3 regions of the Paenibacillus sp. J22P15 genome follow, and region 2 is predicted to be linked to each of the others. Evidence: riboswitches for the same ligand, from Rfam matches in the RefSeq annotation. Region 2 holds a riboswitch; each other region holds the start of a gene.
The links. A riboswitch is a leader RNA that binds a small molecule or an ion and turns the genes downstream of it on or off. The one in region 2 is predicted to bind cyclic di-GMP.
Positions count from the first base shown of each region.

Region 1: linked by a shared signal. The riboswitch ahead of AC0YN6_RS00220 (methyl-accepting chemotaxis protein) and the one ahead of AC0YN6_RS17870 (hypothetical protein) in region 2 are both predicted to bind cyclic di-GMP.
Region 3: linked by a shared signal. The riboswitch ahead of AC0YN6_RS15295 (LPXTG cell wall anchor domain-containing protein) and the one ahead of AC0YN6_RS17870 (hypothetical protein) in region 2 are both predicted to bind cyclic di-GMP.

Region 1 is NZ_JBWDNT010000001.1:45,544-51,202, reverse strand. It holds gene AC0YN6_RS00235 (ATP-binding protein) at 1-882, opposite strand, end outside; gene AC0YN6_RS00230 (DUF6081 family protein) at 905-1,633, opposite strand; gene AC0YN6_RS00225 (UbiA family prenyltransferase) at 1,663-2,574, opposite strand; gene AC0YN6_RS00220 (methyl-accepting chemotaxis protein) at 2,756-4,513, opposite strand; cyclic di-GMP riboswitch class I at 4,599-4,683, opposite strand; gene AC0YN6_RS00215 (DUF1836 domain-containing protein) at 4,761-5,528, opposite strand.
Region 2 is NZ_JBWDNT010000008.1:83,220-88,878, reverse strand. It holds gene AC0YN6_RS17890 (hypothetical protein) at 1-13, opposite strand, end outside; gene AC0YN6_RS17885 (LytTR family transcriptional regulator DNA-binding domain-containing protein) at 10-459, opposite strand; gene AC0YN6_RS17880 (hypothetical protein) at 616-1,080, opposite strand; gene AC0YN6_RS17875 (hypothetical protein) at 1,085-1,762, opposite strand; gene AC0YN6_RS17870 (hypothetical protein) at 1,799-2,437, opposite strand; cyclic di-GMP riboswitch class I at 2,590-2,674, opposite strand; gene AC0YN6_RS17865 (helix-turn-helix domain-containing protein) at 2,733-3,005, opposite strand; gene AC0YN6_RS17860 (uracil-DNA glycosylase family protein) at 3,024-3,599, opposite strand; gene AC0YN6_RS17855 (recombinase RecA family protein) at 3,619-4,797, opposite strand; gene AC0YN6_RS17850 (hypothetical protein) at 4,801-5,145, opposite strand; gene AC0YN6_RS17845 (single-stranded DNA-binding protein) at 5,470-5,659, opposite strand, start outside.
Region 3 is NZ_JBWDNT010000006.1:73,489-79,147, reverse strand. It holds gene AC0YN6_RS15300 (response regulator) at 1-676, shown strand, start outside; gene AC0YN6_RS15295 (LPXTG cell wall anchor domain-containing protein) at 809-1,906, opposite strand; cyclic di-GMP riboswitch class II at 1,938-2,021, opposite strand; gene AC0YN6_RS15290 (hypothetical protein) at 2,268-2,729, shown strand; gene AC0YN6_RS15285 (ATP-dependent helicase ComFA) at 2,846-4,975, shown strand; gene AC0YN6_RS15280 (ComF family protein) at 4,972-5,659, shown strand, end outside.

The DNA.
Region 1 (5,659 bases), on a different contig from region 2:
ACGATGAACTCGCTGGAGCATCTCTTGCATGTGACGTGATGCATTTAGCACCGTCTCAACATCGGCAAGCAGCTCTTGTTGATCCGTTGCAATAGCGTATGCCTTCATTTTTTCGGAAAAGAGCCGCATTTTTCCCGCGTCATTTTTTATCGCATGATTTAGAATTGCCGTTCCCGATGTGACCGCTCTTAATGTGGAGTCATATCTTCTGCGATCAACCTTAACTCGCACGCCCATAAAGCCGTAAGTGAACAATGCAACAACAAATACTGTAACGGCAAGACCAACAATCCAAGTATTATAAACCCACATTCGCAGCATCCCAAAACTTGGCAGCACGTAATTCATCACCATACAGAACATGACCGGCGGAAGCACCGTCGAACAAATAATCCAATGTGTACGCGAGAAGGACGCGTGCAGCTGCCGCTTAAGCAATACCTGTACCGCTCCGTACAAAATATAAGGAACTGCCCACCATACAACGATCTTAAAAGAGATCGGATATACAGTCGTATAGAAAGGCGTAAACAAAACACATAAAACAATCGGAATGAGTAGCAAAAATGGCATAAGCTGCTTCAATAATTTAGGAAGCCGAACGGGTCTGTAAGCAATAGCAAACATCACGAATGAATAAGGCAAGAAGTAATATGAGGTTAATGAGGAGATCGCTTGCAAGCGGTAAAGAAGCTGCTGCGCTACCTGATTCATTCCTGCTTCCGCCGCAGCTGGCACCCATTGCAAGTCTAGCACGGCGGCAAGCGCACCCGCTCCCCCGCTAAACGCCACAGCGCCTAACCAATGGTTAACGGATGCTCGCCGATCGGAGAGCCATATGATGGCTGCAATAGCCCACAAAGCAATTAGAACGAATAACATAACGCAGCTCCTTCACAACAGCTTACTCTTTGATTTCAATCGTAATTGGCGAGTATTCTCCAATAACGGTCTGTCCATGTACCGATACGCTGCCCTCAGGTGTCAGATCCTTCTCTGTCATAATACCAAGAGCAACGGTAAATTGATTAAATTTAACTGGAACTCCGCGTTCTCTTCGCACCTCACGACCATTCACATAAAAAACAACTTCATCATCAGTACGATTATAAGTAATTTTGTACGTATTGAACTCCCGTGCCTCAAAGTCCGTGTCTTCTTTAAACACACAGAAATATCTCGTTTTATCCGTCTCAGGCACCGTTACACCCGGGAAAGGGAGAACAGCATAGACACTGGCATACTTGTCATTTCCAGCAAAGAAATCAAGTGCTCCGCCAGTTGTGAAATCAAGCAAATTTAATGATACATAGCCGTCATAAAGATCGCCGGGCGCCGTATTTTGCGAGCGAGCTCGTATTTGCAGCTCGAAGCTGATTTCACCAGACTCTGGTACAATAACAGGTTCAGCAGAATAATACATATGTTTAGCATTATCGAGAATTTGAATTTGATCGTTTGAGCGGCTTAGCGGCGCTCTTACATACAATATTCCGTTACGTACAATAACGACTGCATTCGGCTCTCGGTACTCCCAGAAGGAGCCGTCTTGCAGCGGAAATCCGCCGATTTTCCAAACTTCGCCTTCATTAAGTATCGTGTGAAAATCACCTAAAGTCCATTGTTTTCCCATTTCCATGACCTCTTTCTAAGTTGTAAGTTTTAAATAAGCCCTTGAATGATTAAAGCAACAATCATAATCGCTCCGCATCGCATGGTTGCTTGCAATGATGCTCCCATTAGCGGCAAATACGCTGCTGAGGGATTATTTGCAGATAGTTTTCCATAAACCGTATAGATGGGAATGGCTGTTAGTACAGCAAGCAGAGCATAAATCGGTAATGCACCCGCTAACACACATACGATGAGTGAAATATAGGCTAGGAAAAGCAAAATCCTTGAAAAAAACAATGCCTTTTTCTCGCCCCAAACCACCACTAATGTTCGCTTTCCCGCTTGCTTATCAGCTTGCCAATGCAAGAAATGGTGATTGAACAAAATAAGGGTAGTCAATAGTCCAATTGGAAGTGAAAGCAATAGAGCCCGAAAATCAAGCTGCGATGTTTGTACGTAATATGCTCCTACAACAGGCAATATGCCAAAGGAGAACAGTATCGCCACTTCGCTGTAGCCCTTTCCTCGGTAACCGAATTTGATCGGCGGAGCTACGTAGAAATAGGCAATCAACGCTCCAAGTACGCCAAATAAAAGTGCAAGCCAGCCGCTAGCTATGCTGAGAATAATGCCGCAAATCGCCGCAATGCCAAATAGTGTCCATGTTAAGACTGCAAAGGTGCGAATATTCCAGGTTCCTTTGGTCAAATACCCTGAATTGGTCGCAATCGCTCCTTCTGTTGATTGAGCGGCCATATCTGTACCATTATAATAATCCCATAAATCATTAATCATATTAGAAAATAAATGGGCTGATCCTGCTCCAACCAATGTGATAATAAATAATAATGGATTGAATATGCCGTTCCATACAAAGGCACCGAGTGCGCCCAGCGCCACCGGTATAAGCATAACAGGTAATACTCTGACCCTGGATGCTTTCATAAATTGTTTAAACATAAGCTGCCACTGCCCTCTCTGTTGTCGATAGTTCAATTGAACCATTTCCATTTGCTATGCGTCAACTCATGGATTAAATTCGGCACTTTACTCGCTTATCCTGCTTTATAAAGAAACAGACACCACCTCAAAACCTAAGATGATGTCTGCTCTAGTTGAAAAGTTATAATGATTTCAATGATTACACCTTAAAAACAGAAGCCTTTTCCGTCAAATCATGAGAGGAAAGAGTCAACTTCTCCGCAAGGGAGCGCAAATCATCAGAAATATCATTTTGCTTAACAGATAACTCGCTCATATGCTCCATTTTCCCATTAACGTCAGAGGACGTACTCAGCAGCTTGTCAACTGCAGTAACAATGTGTGTCATGCCAGTTGTAATTTCACTGATGGCAGTGGAGATTTCACTCACTTGATCAGAAAGCATGCTGCTCTGTGATTCCAGCGCTTGGAAAGTGACGCTGGCGGTTTCCGATGCTTGACGAGTCGTATTAATAACACTTGCAAAGCTTCCCAACGTACGGCTGCTAGCTGCTACATCCGTTTGTATAAGAGTCAGTTCCTTCGTGATCTGCTTCGAGATCATATCGGTCTGACTAGATAACTTACGGATTTCATCCGCAACGACTGCGAAGCCTCTGCCATGCTCACCCGCTCTAGCCGATTCCATCGAAGCATTGAGTGACAGCAAATTCGTCTGTGTATTCAAATCCTGAATGCCAGTCAAAAACTTAGATACATTATTATAACGGTCGTTCATCGTTTGGAATGCCTCGGTTAGCTTGGCAAACTGCTCCACAGTCTCATTTACCATGGACACTACGCCAGCCATCTGCTGCGTGCCGTCATGGGATGACTGCTTCATTTGAAGCATGTCATTGTTTATATAATCACTCGAAGCTGCTATCTGCTCTGAACTCGCAGAAATCTGCTCGGTAACAGCTGAAATTGATGAAGCATCGTCATATTGCGAGAGCAATACTTGTCTGCCAAGATCGACCTGACCCTTCACATCCTCAGACGCTTTACGGTTATTTCCAATCATCGTATCCATATTACGCGATACTTGAAGTACCGATTCGCTGACTTCCAGCGTTGCTTTGATTGTGACTCGAAGCTGATCTCCCATTTCCGCTAAGGCATGATCGATCTCTCCGAACTCATCAGAGCGAGTCAGCCTCTCTTGACTTGTAAAATCATTATCGCCATAAGACCGAATACGTCGAGTAATACCTAGAAGACCCGACTTTATGGTCTGAGTCACACCAAAGATCATAATGGCTGGCAGCACGACAAGTAAAATAACGTTGATGAGAATAATAATGTTCGCACGGGATATATCTCCATCCAATAAAAGCTGCGTCGTATTCGCATCATTGGTCAACCGTTCATGAATGACATCGTTTGAATAACTCAAAATAATGGTATACACACTTATTAAATTACTAATTCGCAGCGACTTCTCATCTGAAGATAGGTTGGTGACATCCGTATCTGTCTTTCTTAGATCGTCTAACGCCAGCTTTAGAACCGGTATCTGATTCGCATAAAATGGACCGTCCTCGGAAGCGGGAGGATATCTCTTATCCATTTCAATAAGCTGTTTCTCCAGTTCGTCGATTTGACTTGGCAATATCTCTAAATTGTCCATAATGAGCGTCGCATCGCTTTTTCCATTTTCGATCGCATCAACCAAAAGCAGCATCGCTTTCAGCAATTGACTAGTGATGTCTTGATAGTTACGCTCTGCACTCAGCAAATTTTCAGTATCTCTAACTGAGCTGGCTACCGAATGATTTTGAACATAAATGAGCACACCTGAACTTACATTAAAAAGAGTAATAATTGCGGTGATAAGCATTAATTTGCTCGTTATTTTCTTCAGTTTCATTTTCTTAAACAGTATGTTTGCTCTCTCTCTCCAAACCTTTGAATCCATTCCGCTTTCTCTCCTCTGTCACCTGAAAAACAAAAAAAGCTATCCAGCCCCAGGAGGTGAACAGCTTAGAATAGCTTATTATCCTACCGGCGGTCTGGCAGCCATAGTGCATACACTTTAGGCCCATAACTTTGCGTCTTAGACTTTCGACTAATTTGCCTTTTTCAGTTTGTATATTTTTGTATTTACAACACAACCCAGTATAAGACAACTCAGCAAATCTGTACATCCCATTAGAATGAATTTACTAAGTAGTTAGAAATAAGGTTGCATTGCAATAGCGCCGCGCTAAGGAATGAAAATAAGAGGTTTGAATCGAAATTACCGCAACAAGCAAAATATTTCGTACCGCTTCCCGTTGCTTTTCCGATAAATTAGGTAATCTGCTTGCAAATTGATTCGCTGATGAACGAATGACGTGCTCTGTCAATAAATCTTGATGCGGATTTTCCTTCAAATGACCGGAAATATCGAGCAGTTGATCGTTATTGGCGTCGAGCTCCTCAAACATACTGGTGTATGATGCATATAATTCAATAGGCCCAACTAAATCGTCCGTATCATCCTCTGGTTTCTTAAATACGATCTCAAACAGCTTGCGTATTGATTCAAAATCTAGATTTGACTTTAAATCATCAATAATGAACAATAGCGCTGCTTGGTTAAGAGAATATTTTTTGCCAGCCTTCGGACAATCGAAATAAGGTTTAAAATCTCGCTTCACCCAATTTTGCATGGAGGTAATCGACAGATTCGAATATTCGATTAATTGTCCTAACGCAGCAATTTCGTGAAGTGAAAAGCCTTTCAGCTCATTCCCTTTGATCAACTTTTCAATAATTGGAGGCAGCATCGTAGATAGAAACGCAGGCAATCCCGAGCCTTTCTCCAAATCACATTGATGCGTTTTGGTCCATGCGGCTTGCAGCACTTGCAGCGGCTTCTGATTATGACTTCCGTCCAAAGCGAGCAGCAAACAAGCCATCTCTTTTCGAGTAAGCGTAAAGGACTCCATAACCCTTCCTCCTCGCGCATTCTTCTTACTTTCAAGTATTACAAGTTCATATGAACTCATCATATGCCGGAGAATGACGCTTGTAAAGACTAGATAATCGATGAGAATAAGCCTTTCCACCTTGTTAAATC
Region 2 (5,659 bases):
CGGTTAAAATCACGTCTTACCAAACCCCTTCAGCAATTTGTGTATGCCTGAAATAGGTTTGTCAACGGTAGTCTCTATTGTAGTATGGTTGTGATGACTAACAACACTACGAATGAATTTCTCAACAAATTCTTTCTTAATGCGAGCTACAGTGGCAAATTTACTATTTTTACACGGCACCGCAACAAAGTATACCTTACCGAGGGCTGAATCGTAAAATTGTATTTTTTTCATGTTGACAAGATAAGGCCTATCGAGTATATCAAACCCCTTGTCCAAAAGAATCTCTTCGATCTCACTTTTAGTCGTTATTTGATAATATTTTTCGCTACCAATATGATATGCAATGCGACGACCTTCGTTTTCAATAAAGTCAACGTCCATGACATTAATACACTGGACAGTTGTATGACCATGGCTGTCTATGTGAAGAACAGACATAGGGAACTCCGATTTCATATGATGACTCCTCTAAGATGACTTACAACCCCAATCGAGCGGAGTATAAAATACCACAAACATTTGTGTTTGTCAAGTATTTTATATGTTCCGCTAATTATGTATACAGGGCGTGAATTGCACTTTATACTAAAAAAAGATCAGGGTAATAAGCACCTATACGATATTGGAGTCGATTTTAAGAAGCGAATTGCTTGTGACTTTAGCATTGGCTTTTGCTTCCAAGCTTTTAATCGTTGCCTCCATGCGATAATGGAAATCAAGAAAATGATCCTCAAAATCAAATAGGTTTACAGTAGGCGATCTATAGCCATCAGGAGCAGGATAGTTGCGAGCATGTTGAATGCCGCCTGCGCGCCTGGCTACCTCATTTCCACCCGTATATAAATCCTTGAGCACAGTTTCAATTAGACGCTGGATAGCATCCTTATTGCGACGTGCTCTCGCGAAGTCATATTGGGCCCTCGTGTATAGCTCGTTGATATGATGATTCAGACTTGACAGTGATTGAAGATCTGGCTGAAGTGGAACCAATATTTTACGACAATCTTGCTCGTATCGATCTACAGTACGACCCCATGCAATCAAATCCTCATTAAGAAGCCTATCAATAACGCTCACATAGTCACCCCATTATTACTTTTCCGGATTGGCAAATATGAGAAGAACTGCAATTGCTACAAGAAATGGAATCAATATCGTAAATGCTGCAATAGCAAACTGCAACTTCCTTCATCGGTAAGTTTGAAGAAATTGTTTGGATATCATTATTGAACAACTGGACAACGATTTTGATATGATCAACAGCGCCGTTTTTATACACCGGCGAAACGGTGAAGCTTCCAAGCATGTTTGATTTTTGACCTATTCCTCGTTTTACAAAGCTTCTCGTATCGCCACCCCAGCACTTCTCCAAAAGAAGGTTGAGGCGAAGCAAACACTCATGACCTTCTTTTTGGAGACATAAATAATCAGAGATAGAGCTACCCACAACCTCCGACGACAAAACGCCAATTTTATAACACAATTCATATGATGATCCAATGAATACAAACTGACCATCGATTTTCTTTAAATAGAAACACAGATCGTCTGAATCCTCATCTTCCACAACATCGCAGAAGTTGTCCAAACGAGATTGTAGCTCTTGCTGAATGCAGTGTCGCAGCTCCTGTAAAGTTACTCCGTTCAGGCTTGCAGCCTCAACGATTTTCTCCTCAAAATGCTCATTATGGTTCCCAGCATGACGAATTAATGACTGGGCAAGCCATTTTGCCTTTACAGAAGTGTCGGTTATGTCCATTATGCGCTCTCCTCTAGTTGTTATTGCGATGGTTTATTATTGAGATAGTGTGTTCTCTCTTGCGACGACATATCCAATTGTTCCATTTCCGAGATCCGTAATTGAAATCACATTGCCCGCCTTAAAGGGATTTTCATCCGACTCTACCAAGCGTAGTTGATCTTGAAGGGCAGCGTTGAGTGCCTGTGCCTTTTTAAGACGATCACCTATTCCATCAAGCTCCTTGTAAAGATTCCGGTTTTCACGCTTTACATTTTGAACCTCTTGCTTAGTTCGATTCACCATTGTTTGCCAGCGTTCCAAGTTAAGTGTGATTTTAGATGACATGTCAACCAATTCTTTGAATTGTTCACCCTCATCGGGCAGTCCGAAATATATAATTTCATTCGGCAATGATTTGTCTCGAGAAGCTTTCACTTGTATAATGCCTTCGCCTTGCAACTTTCTAACAGCTCGATGAACAGTCGCCTCGCTAAACGACTTTTCCTCTGTAGGGCCACTAGAAGTATTCCGATTTCTCGCAGGAATACGGTCACTAAATCGACTTAGAATATTTTTAGCCATCGAATCCATTGGTTCTTTAACAGATCCATGAATTGCGGCTTCTTCTTTAATGTATTCATGTACAAGTAATTCATTTTTACTTAGTAGGCTTTCAATCAGGCTCTCCGACATAATAAATTTCCCCTCCTTGAAAATTGGCAACCCAGCAATTGGCACATTGCAAGGTATTGCATATTAGCAATATCACCTATTTGCAATACATTATATCATGACAATATAAATAATGCATTACAATTATATGTATTGGAGGGAATTAGCTCAGGTTCGGAAATTCGGCCGCCATGGATTAATATCTTTAGGCCCGTAATTTTGCGTCCTTACCTTTAGATAAGTTTGCCGTGTCGTTTAAGATAAGAGTCCAATTTCATAGAATAAACTATGATTATATAAGGCATTATTTGCTGTGTCAATATGCAGGTTTTTTTCTACAATTAACCGAATTTGATAGAGTTGATTTTCGGTTTAGATACCCATCTATTTGTTTGTCAATATTTAGGTCAAACATTTTCCGGAACGTCGCGATCTCTTTTAACGCAGAGGCGGAATAAATGCGATAGTTGTTGCTAGGATTTCGTTTAGCTTTTGGTATTAAATTATTTTCTTCCCAATAAATAATCGTATCGCGATGAACACCTAAAATGAGCGAAGCCTGTGTGACATTAAAAGTTTTCTCATCCATCTTTTTAATCCTCCTAGCCTACACATGCTGCATGTTATGACGGTTTTGAGCAATATAGGCGAATTGATCATGAAGCATGGCCATTTTGGATGGATCATGCCTGGCGGCTATTAAATTATATGTTTCTAGGCCGTATACGCCAGGATAAATCGTATGCCATTTATTGATGGCCGGCTTAGGATCAAAAGCTGATGCGACTGAAGAGCCTAGAAGAACGACCACGGAAGGTCGAACGGTCATAACCTCAGCATTCAGATGATTGCTGCAAGCAGCAGCATCCTTACCGTCTCGACACTTAATCATGGATGTCACATAGACTTCTTGCGGCAGTATACCGAAACGTCGTAGGAGTCCTGCCAGAACTGATCCACTCTCGGTTTCGAATAAAACGTCATCGGGAGTTTCCCCGATGACCATGATTCGAGCTGTTCGATTGTGGAGTGATAGCGGCTTCGCATAAGAGCTAAGCGGGCAAGATTGACAATAACGAATGCTTTGCAGCAATTCGTCGTGCGACATTTCAAGTAAACAGCCGTCCGGCATGCCCACCAACTGATTAACGAAGATCTTTGGGTCCTCGTAAGCTGTGCTCATGCAAAACGCCTCCTATTCATTAAATTAATGCCATCATGGCAGGGTCTTCTTCGCGAGCCAATTCTTCATCCGTAGGAGCTGGTCCATCATCTGGCTGCTCTTCGACAAACTGTGCATCGCGTGGAATATTGCCAAGCACCACATTATTTGTGTAATCATACAAGGCAGGTGAACTACGTAGCGCATCAAGCAATGCTTCCTTGCCCTGCCAAACGAGCTTATTTCCGGCTCCATCAATATATGGGTTCTTTGTACTCTCACCAAAGAAGTAGTATGCGCCGGCACGATGAATGACATCCATTTCAATAGCTGTCTCTGATATGTTTTTAATTCGATCGACGCCGCCGATCCAGTAGTAATCATATTCAGCTACCTTAAATGGAACTGCACATTTATTCTTAACAAACTTAATTGTTGTCGCTTGTCCAAGGAATGCACCTGATTTCTCGATCTTCTTGGCGCGTACATCAAGACGCATAGAAGAATAAAAGCGCAGAGCCCGCCCGCCTGGTGTTACTTCAAGCGTCATACCTTGACTGCCTGGCTTCTCGCGCAGCTGATTGATGAAAATGAAAGTCGTATTGTGCTTGGAAGCAAGGCCTTTCAATTTACGAAGACCTTTTGACAACATACGAGCTTGCAGTCCAATTGGATTGTAGTTCATGTCATTCTCAAGCTCAGCCATCGGAGTAAGCGAAGCTGCTGAGTCAACGATAACAATGCCGAAGGCTTCAGATAAGCACATGGCTTCCATGAGGTCAAATGCAGCCTCTCCTGAGTCAGGTTGATTAATGAGCATGCCGCTTTCCTCTGACACATCGACTTGAAGATTTCGAACATGCAGTGGATCAAGCGCATGCTCGGCATCGATGAAGCCGGCCTTTTTACCGAAAAGCGGGCCGGGCAGCTTGGATAGCCTTTGAAACTCCGCAACAACCATTAAGCAGAAGCTTGTTTTACCAGCCGATTCAGGACCATAAGCCTCAATGATTCGTCCGAGCGGGACTCCGCCAATGCCTGAAGCATGATCCACACTAGGAATACTTGTCGATATTGGGTATATTTCTACAGCATCTGATTCAAACGTGAAAAATGTTCCATCGCCGAATCGCTTATTGAAGTCTTTCTTTACATCCTTAGTGCCGGCAAGCGCCTCTGTGACCTTATCCAAATTCGACTTCTTATCTCCAGCTGCCATTTACTACACTCCCTTGTAAGTCTTGATGAATTGATCGATTGCATCCTTAGCGGATTTTAGCTGACGAAGTGCAACAAGTAATGGATCCTCTGGATCAAATTCTTTTTTTGCCGATTCCGTTAACTTCTTGCCACGCTGATACAAAGCTTGGGAGAAGAATTGCGCTGCAATCACCAGTAGGTGATCCGGTATTTCTTGCTCCTTATCGATGAATGCGCGTACAACTTGAAGCGTCTCGTCAATCATGCGGCCTTTGGCCTTTTTTGATCCGATACCCTTGTCTTCATAGTGAGCGTAAATGCCGTGCATAAAGCGAGGCAATGCATCCTTGGGGTTATGGGACATCAATTACACCTACCTTCTGTAACTGTTTCTTATACGCCTTCTTGAGTTCCAATCTGTGAAAATGTTCATCCAAACAAGTGGCCACAATACAGAAGCTAGAACAAATGTAGTAATCCATGACAACTCGAAAAATCCGCTGCCTGTGTAGATATTTCTGATCCAGCAATAAGCCGATCGAATGAAGTAAAGAATAATACCGATGGAAAGGTATCCTAAGATAACCCACCCTAAATAAATCAAATAACTCATAGCACATCCTTCTTTCTTCGCACTTGATGAAACGGGGATACGAAAACAATCTCGTAATCCCCGTCATCTAGGCTATTCTTATCGACCGCTGTAACCGCCTTGTTGACCATAAGGCGGCTGTCCACCAAATCCTTGACCATTGGGTACAGCTGGAGCACCATATCCACCTGCTCCAGGAGATGCAGGTGCGCCGTATCCACCAGGTCCAGGTGATGCAGGAGCGCCGTAAGCTGGTGCGCCATATCCACCTTGAGCACCTTGCGGAGCG
Region 3 (5,659 bases), on a different contig from region 2:
TGACCACCAGCTTTTTCGAGAAGGACTAAAGCGAATTCTGAATATGGAAGACGATCTTGAAGTCATCGGCGAATGTGGAGATGGGATTCAAGTTTTGGAGTTCTGCAATCATACCATTCCTGAAATTGTCCTGATGGATATTAATATGCCAATCGAGAACGGTGTCGTCACGACAGAACGTTTGAAAAATATGTTTCCTGATGTAAAGGTTATCATTTTATCTATCCACGACGATGAGAGCTACGTATTCGAAACCCTTCGAAAAGGGGCTACCGGTTATCTTCTGAAGGATATGGAGGCGGAGTCGCTCATTAATGCTATTCGTTCGGTTGTCCAAGGACATGCTTATATCCATCCTAAAGTAACAGGCAAGTTGATTAATCAGCTTCGTCGCATGACGTATTTGGATGAAATGGGCATCGTGTCCGGAGCAGCTGCTGCTCAAGAGCCGGGAGTGAAGTTCGTTGCTGGCGATGAAAGTCCGCTCACTCGCCGCGAGGCAGAGGTATTGAGACTTATGGCAGAAGGCAAAAGCAACAAGCTTATTGGGGAGTTTTTATTTATTAGCGAAAAAACGGTTAAAAACCATGTGAGCAGCATTTTGCAAAAGATGGAAGTTGATGACCGGACACAAGCTGTTATTCAATCGATTAAATACGGATGGGTTACGTTATAGTAACCTTTTCGCTTATTATTTATATATCGAGGAAATACCCGTATCGGTTGATGCGGGTTTTTTGTGCTGTAAAAAAGAGAAAACACTCCTAAGCTGCTTATTAAGCAGTCTAGGAGTGCGAAGTTGAAGTATCTACCTTCTATTTCTTTGCTTACGGAGATTGAGGAAACCGACTGAAAGAGCGAATGCGCCGATAAGATAATATGGAATCGGACTGGATTCACCTGTTTTTGGGAGGGTACTTAGCGGAACTTGATCCTCCTCTACATCAATAACGGTATCGATTGGAGGCTCACCCTCTTCACCAACTCCGCCCACTGGCGGCTCTTCTTCATCTATTTCGATAATTGGCGTTGCCTCAGGGGATGGCGTAGGTGACTGGGTTACCGTAGGAGTTGCAGTAGGTGTAGCTGTAACTGTAGGTGTGGACGATGGTGTAGATGATGGCGACTCAGAAGGAGTAGTCACAGGTGTAGACGATGGTGTAGGTGAAGGCGACTCAGAAGGTGTAGTCTCAGGTGTAGATGTTGGTGTAGGTGAAGGCGACTCGGAAGGAGTAGCCACAGGTGTTGATGTTGGTGTAGGTGAAGGCGACTCGGAAGGAGTAGCCACAGGTGTAGATGTTGGTGTAGGTGAAGGCGACTCAGAAGGAGTAGCCACAGGTGTTGATGTTGGTGTAGTAGTTGGCGTTGGAGTAGGTGTAGGAGTAGTAGTAGTACAACTACTATTAAGCTTCACCTTCCAGGCTACAGCTCTGCTGCCGTGAGCATTTGAACCTAACTCGAGAAGCAAATCTCCACTGTAGATGTCTAATTGATAAGGCAAGCATGCTGGGATATCAATCGTGACGGTATACGTACCGGCTTTAGGATAAATAAAGGATTGTCCGTCATAGTGTTTTTGTAAGTGGTATGGAATTGTTGTATCGCCGGGACTTGCAACCCAGTCATCTGGACTTACATAAGATGAGAAACTGACTTGAACGCAATCGATTTTTGTCTTAAAGGTGGCAGTAGCTGTTCCGTCGTTATTATCTACGATGTTGGATTGTGCTTTAGGGATATCATCTCTACTGGTTGAAAATTGCTGGCAGCTATTCTCATTTGAGGGCACGGCTGCAGTTGTTTCTTGATTGTTTACGCCTTCTGCAAGAGCCAGGGAACTAAGCGTTAGCGAGAAAATCAGTAGGAGTGCTAAGCCCATTAACAATTGTTTTTTATAATAGCGCATTTTTCACTCTCCTCTTAGATAGGTAGTGGAGTTCTAAGAGGGCCGGTTACACTACTAGCTCCATATAATCCAAGTGTCCAGTTGCAGATTATATTTCATCGCTTCCCTGGTTATGATGATTGTAACAATCCACCTCTTCCTTTCTATATGCGTGAATTCCTTAAATATGTAAAGATTCATAATAAAATGATAACATATACCGTAGATTGCTCAAGGGTGTTTCTTTGTCATAAAATGACTGAAATTAGGAGAAAAAAGGGGACACTTTTTGACACAACGCACATTTTGTCATCTTGTCCAGAAGCAGCGGAACCAGTGGGCTCTTCATGGCATATAGTGTCACAAAGAGGAGGTGGCCGCCATGTTTGAAGTTCTACTACTTATTGTTGGCTGTTATGTTTTGGCTGCATTGTCGGTGCATCTGGCGTATCGAATTTGGCGAGTGCGACAGAAATCGAGCAAGCATTACGTGCTTGTTGCGGACGTCCGGCAAAAAAATATGGAATGGTATGTACGATCGCTGTTTTATTTCTCCAAGCGAATGGGCAAGAATGTTCGATTGACGATTGTTGATCAAGGGGTAACGGATGAAACACTAGCTATTGTTGAACGACTAACCAGAGAAGGCAATGAGGTCATAGTACACCCTAATGGAAATGGTTCACTAATCACAAACGATGATGGTAAGCGTTTACAGAAAAAAGGTGTAGATGGAACCCAGCTGCTGTGGCTGCTGCAGGCAGAAGGGATTGTATCGCATTCCGATCATGCAGTGCTGGTTGATTTGCAAAACCCAGCTGATTTGTCGAAAATGCCATTTTAGTATATACTTTGCGGTAATGAAATAATTGGAGTGAAGCACACTCAATGGCGCGAACTGCGTCGTTGGGTGTGCTTTTTTTTGTTTTTAGGTACGTATCGTGAAGGGAGCGGATGAGAATGAAGGCTCAGGTATATGTTGTGGAGGTATGCGGATGCTGGAAGGCTTGGGTGACCATAAATGCGAAAGTGGACAAGCAATTTTGGATGAATGGGGCATTTGATGAAGCGGGTTGTGTTAATGAAGAAACTGCGGATGAAGGCTGGTTATTGCAAGAGGCGCTCCCGCTCGGTGTTGCCTGCCTTGCAGTAGAACTTTGGGACAAGGCTGCTGCTCCAAGCCACGGAATTAAAAGAGCTGTGCATAAAGAGTTAAACGAAGAAACAAGGCGAAATGCTAGTTTGGAGGCAATACAGCTGTTGATGATATGTGTGGCGGAGGCGAAGGCTGAAGGAGGGAGAACAGAAGGACAGGCTGGGCGCGTTCGAAGTTTGAACGGGGGAGTGAAGAGAGGTGAAAATGATTACAAAGCTAAAGGTTTTGGTTATTGGCAGCGCTGGGGCGGTCGGAGGAATCGGCAAGGAGCAGCTGATGCTGAGCGTATTTCTGAATTGGCAGAGCGGTGGGTTCGGTTCGGGGTTTCGGATAGCGGGCGAGAGCTTAGCGCAGCGGAGCTGGGAGAAATCGCGGCAGGGGCGAAGATTGCCGCGGATATGATGCAGGGACGTGCGCTATTGCGAAGCGAGGCACACGCCCTGTTAGCTGGCGCAGCCTGTCCCGGTGCCGAAGCTGGCTGGAGCGGTGTGCTCCAGCTTGCTTCGCTGCTCGGGCGGGTGCGCCTCAGCGGATCAATCGCCGCAGGTAACGGCGGGCGATTGGACGTTTTTTGGCGCCGTAGGCGTGAGCGCAGCTGTAAGCGCTGCGGGAGCGGTGAGGCGCAGCTGTATCGCACGGCATGTGCTGCGTGCGGGAGGCAGTGCGCCTATTGCATGGCGTGCATTGGGATGGGGCGGAGCCGGGAGTGTGAGCTGCTCGTTACGGGGCAGCGCAGCGGGTTGCTATTGGCAGAAGCGAGCGCAGGCAGCTCTGCAAAGGTAGTAAAGCCGGTTGTATATGAACAGCGGCTTAATAAATGGGAGCTTAGCCCGGCGCAGACGGCGGCAGCGGCAAAAGCACTGCAGTTCGTGGAGGGGCCGGCAGGGGAACGTTCTTTATCAAAGGCGGAAAATCCGAAGCAGGTGAGGGAATTTCTCCTCTGGGCCGTCACGGGAGCGGGCAAGACCGAGATGATTTTTCCGTTGATAGAATCTGTGTTGCTCCGGGGAGGCAGGGCGCTTATTGCAACGCCGCGCCGCGATGTTGTGATCGAGCTTGACCCGCGCATTCGTAAAGCTTTTCCAGAGGCTTCTGTCGTTACTTTGTATGGCGGCAGCGAGCAGCGTTGGGAGAGAGGAGATATTACACTTGCTACAACCCATCAGCTTCTGCGTTTCTATCAGGGTTTTGACCTCGTCGTTGTGGACGAGCTCGATGCTTTTCCTTATGCTGGCGATCCACAGCTCCATTTTGCAGCTGATAAGAGCTGTGCACCTGGGGCTGCTCGATTGTTATTGTCAGCTACGCCGCCAAGTGAACTACAGCGAGCGGCCAAATATGGCAAGCTTCCTCATGCTAGAGTTCCTGTACGTTATCATCGCCATCCGCTGCCAGTACCGAATCTTCTTCAAACACCGACTGTGAAGCAGATGCTTCAGCAGCGTAAGCTGCCATCAAAGCTATTAACCGTCATGCGATCATCGCTGGAACGTAATGCTCAGTTATTTGTGTTCGTTCAGCAGATTACACAAACCGAACCTATGGCAGCTTTAATACGAGCGGCACTCTCACATTCTGCTGTATCTGCAACCTCCTCGCAGGATGCAGAGCGAACAGAGAAGGTGCAGCGTTTTCGCTCGCGAGAGATTCGGGTGCTTGTCACAACTACTATACTAGAGCGGGGAGTGACCATTCCCAAAAGCGATGTGTATATTTTGGATGCAGACGGGAGGCTCTTTGACGAGGCCTCCTTGGTACAAATGGCAGGAAGGGCTGGGAGAAGCGCGGAGGATCCGTTTGGCCGCGTCTACTTTTGCAGCCGCGATCGCAGCAGGCCGCAGCAGCTTGCGGTGCAGCACATAAAAAAAATGAACCGCATGGCTCGCAAGCAAGGCTACCTGCTCCCCAAAGTCAAAGGAGGCTCGCCCAAATGACCGTCTCGCCCAGAGCATGGCTCCAGCGTCTTCAATCCGCCTTCACCACAGCCGCGCAGCTGCTCGCTCCCCACTCTGCCGCATGTCTCCTATGCGGCAAACCGCAAAGCGAGGCTCGCAGCGCGAGCAGCTACAACAACCCGAAGCTGACGCCCCAGCTTCGACATTCCCTTTGCGGAGCGTGCCTCTCCGCAATCCCATGGCTCACCCGCATCGCCTGCCGCAGATGCGGGCGAGGTATCCCATGCGAAGACTGCATACGTCGTCCGCATGGCGCATTCATAATGAACCGCAGTGCGGTTCATTACAATCCAGCGATGAGGGCGATGCTCGCCCTCTATAAATATAGGGGCAACGAGCAGCTTGCCCCTTTGCTTGGGGAGATGCTGCTCCCTGTTTTCGAGGCAATGACCGCTGAAATCATCCATCAGTCTAATGCAGCTAACAGTCACATCAAGAAAGGGAAAATAAAAATAGCGCATTGCTGGGACGCCATTACCTATGTTCCAGTCAGTGAAGAGCGAGCAGCAGATCGAGGCTTCAATCAAGCAGAGCAGCTTGCTAGTCATATTGCAGTGCGACATCGCTTGCCTCTCTTGCAGCTGCTCATTCGTTCTCGTCACCCCGAGAAGCAAAGCTTCAAAACACGTTCAGAAAGAATACGTGATTCCAAATCCCTGTTTG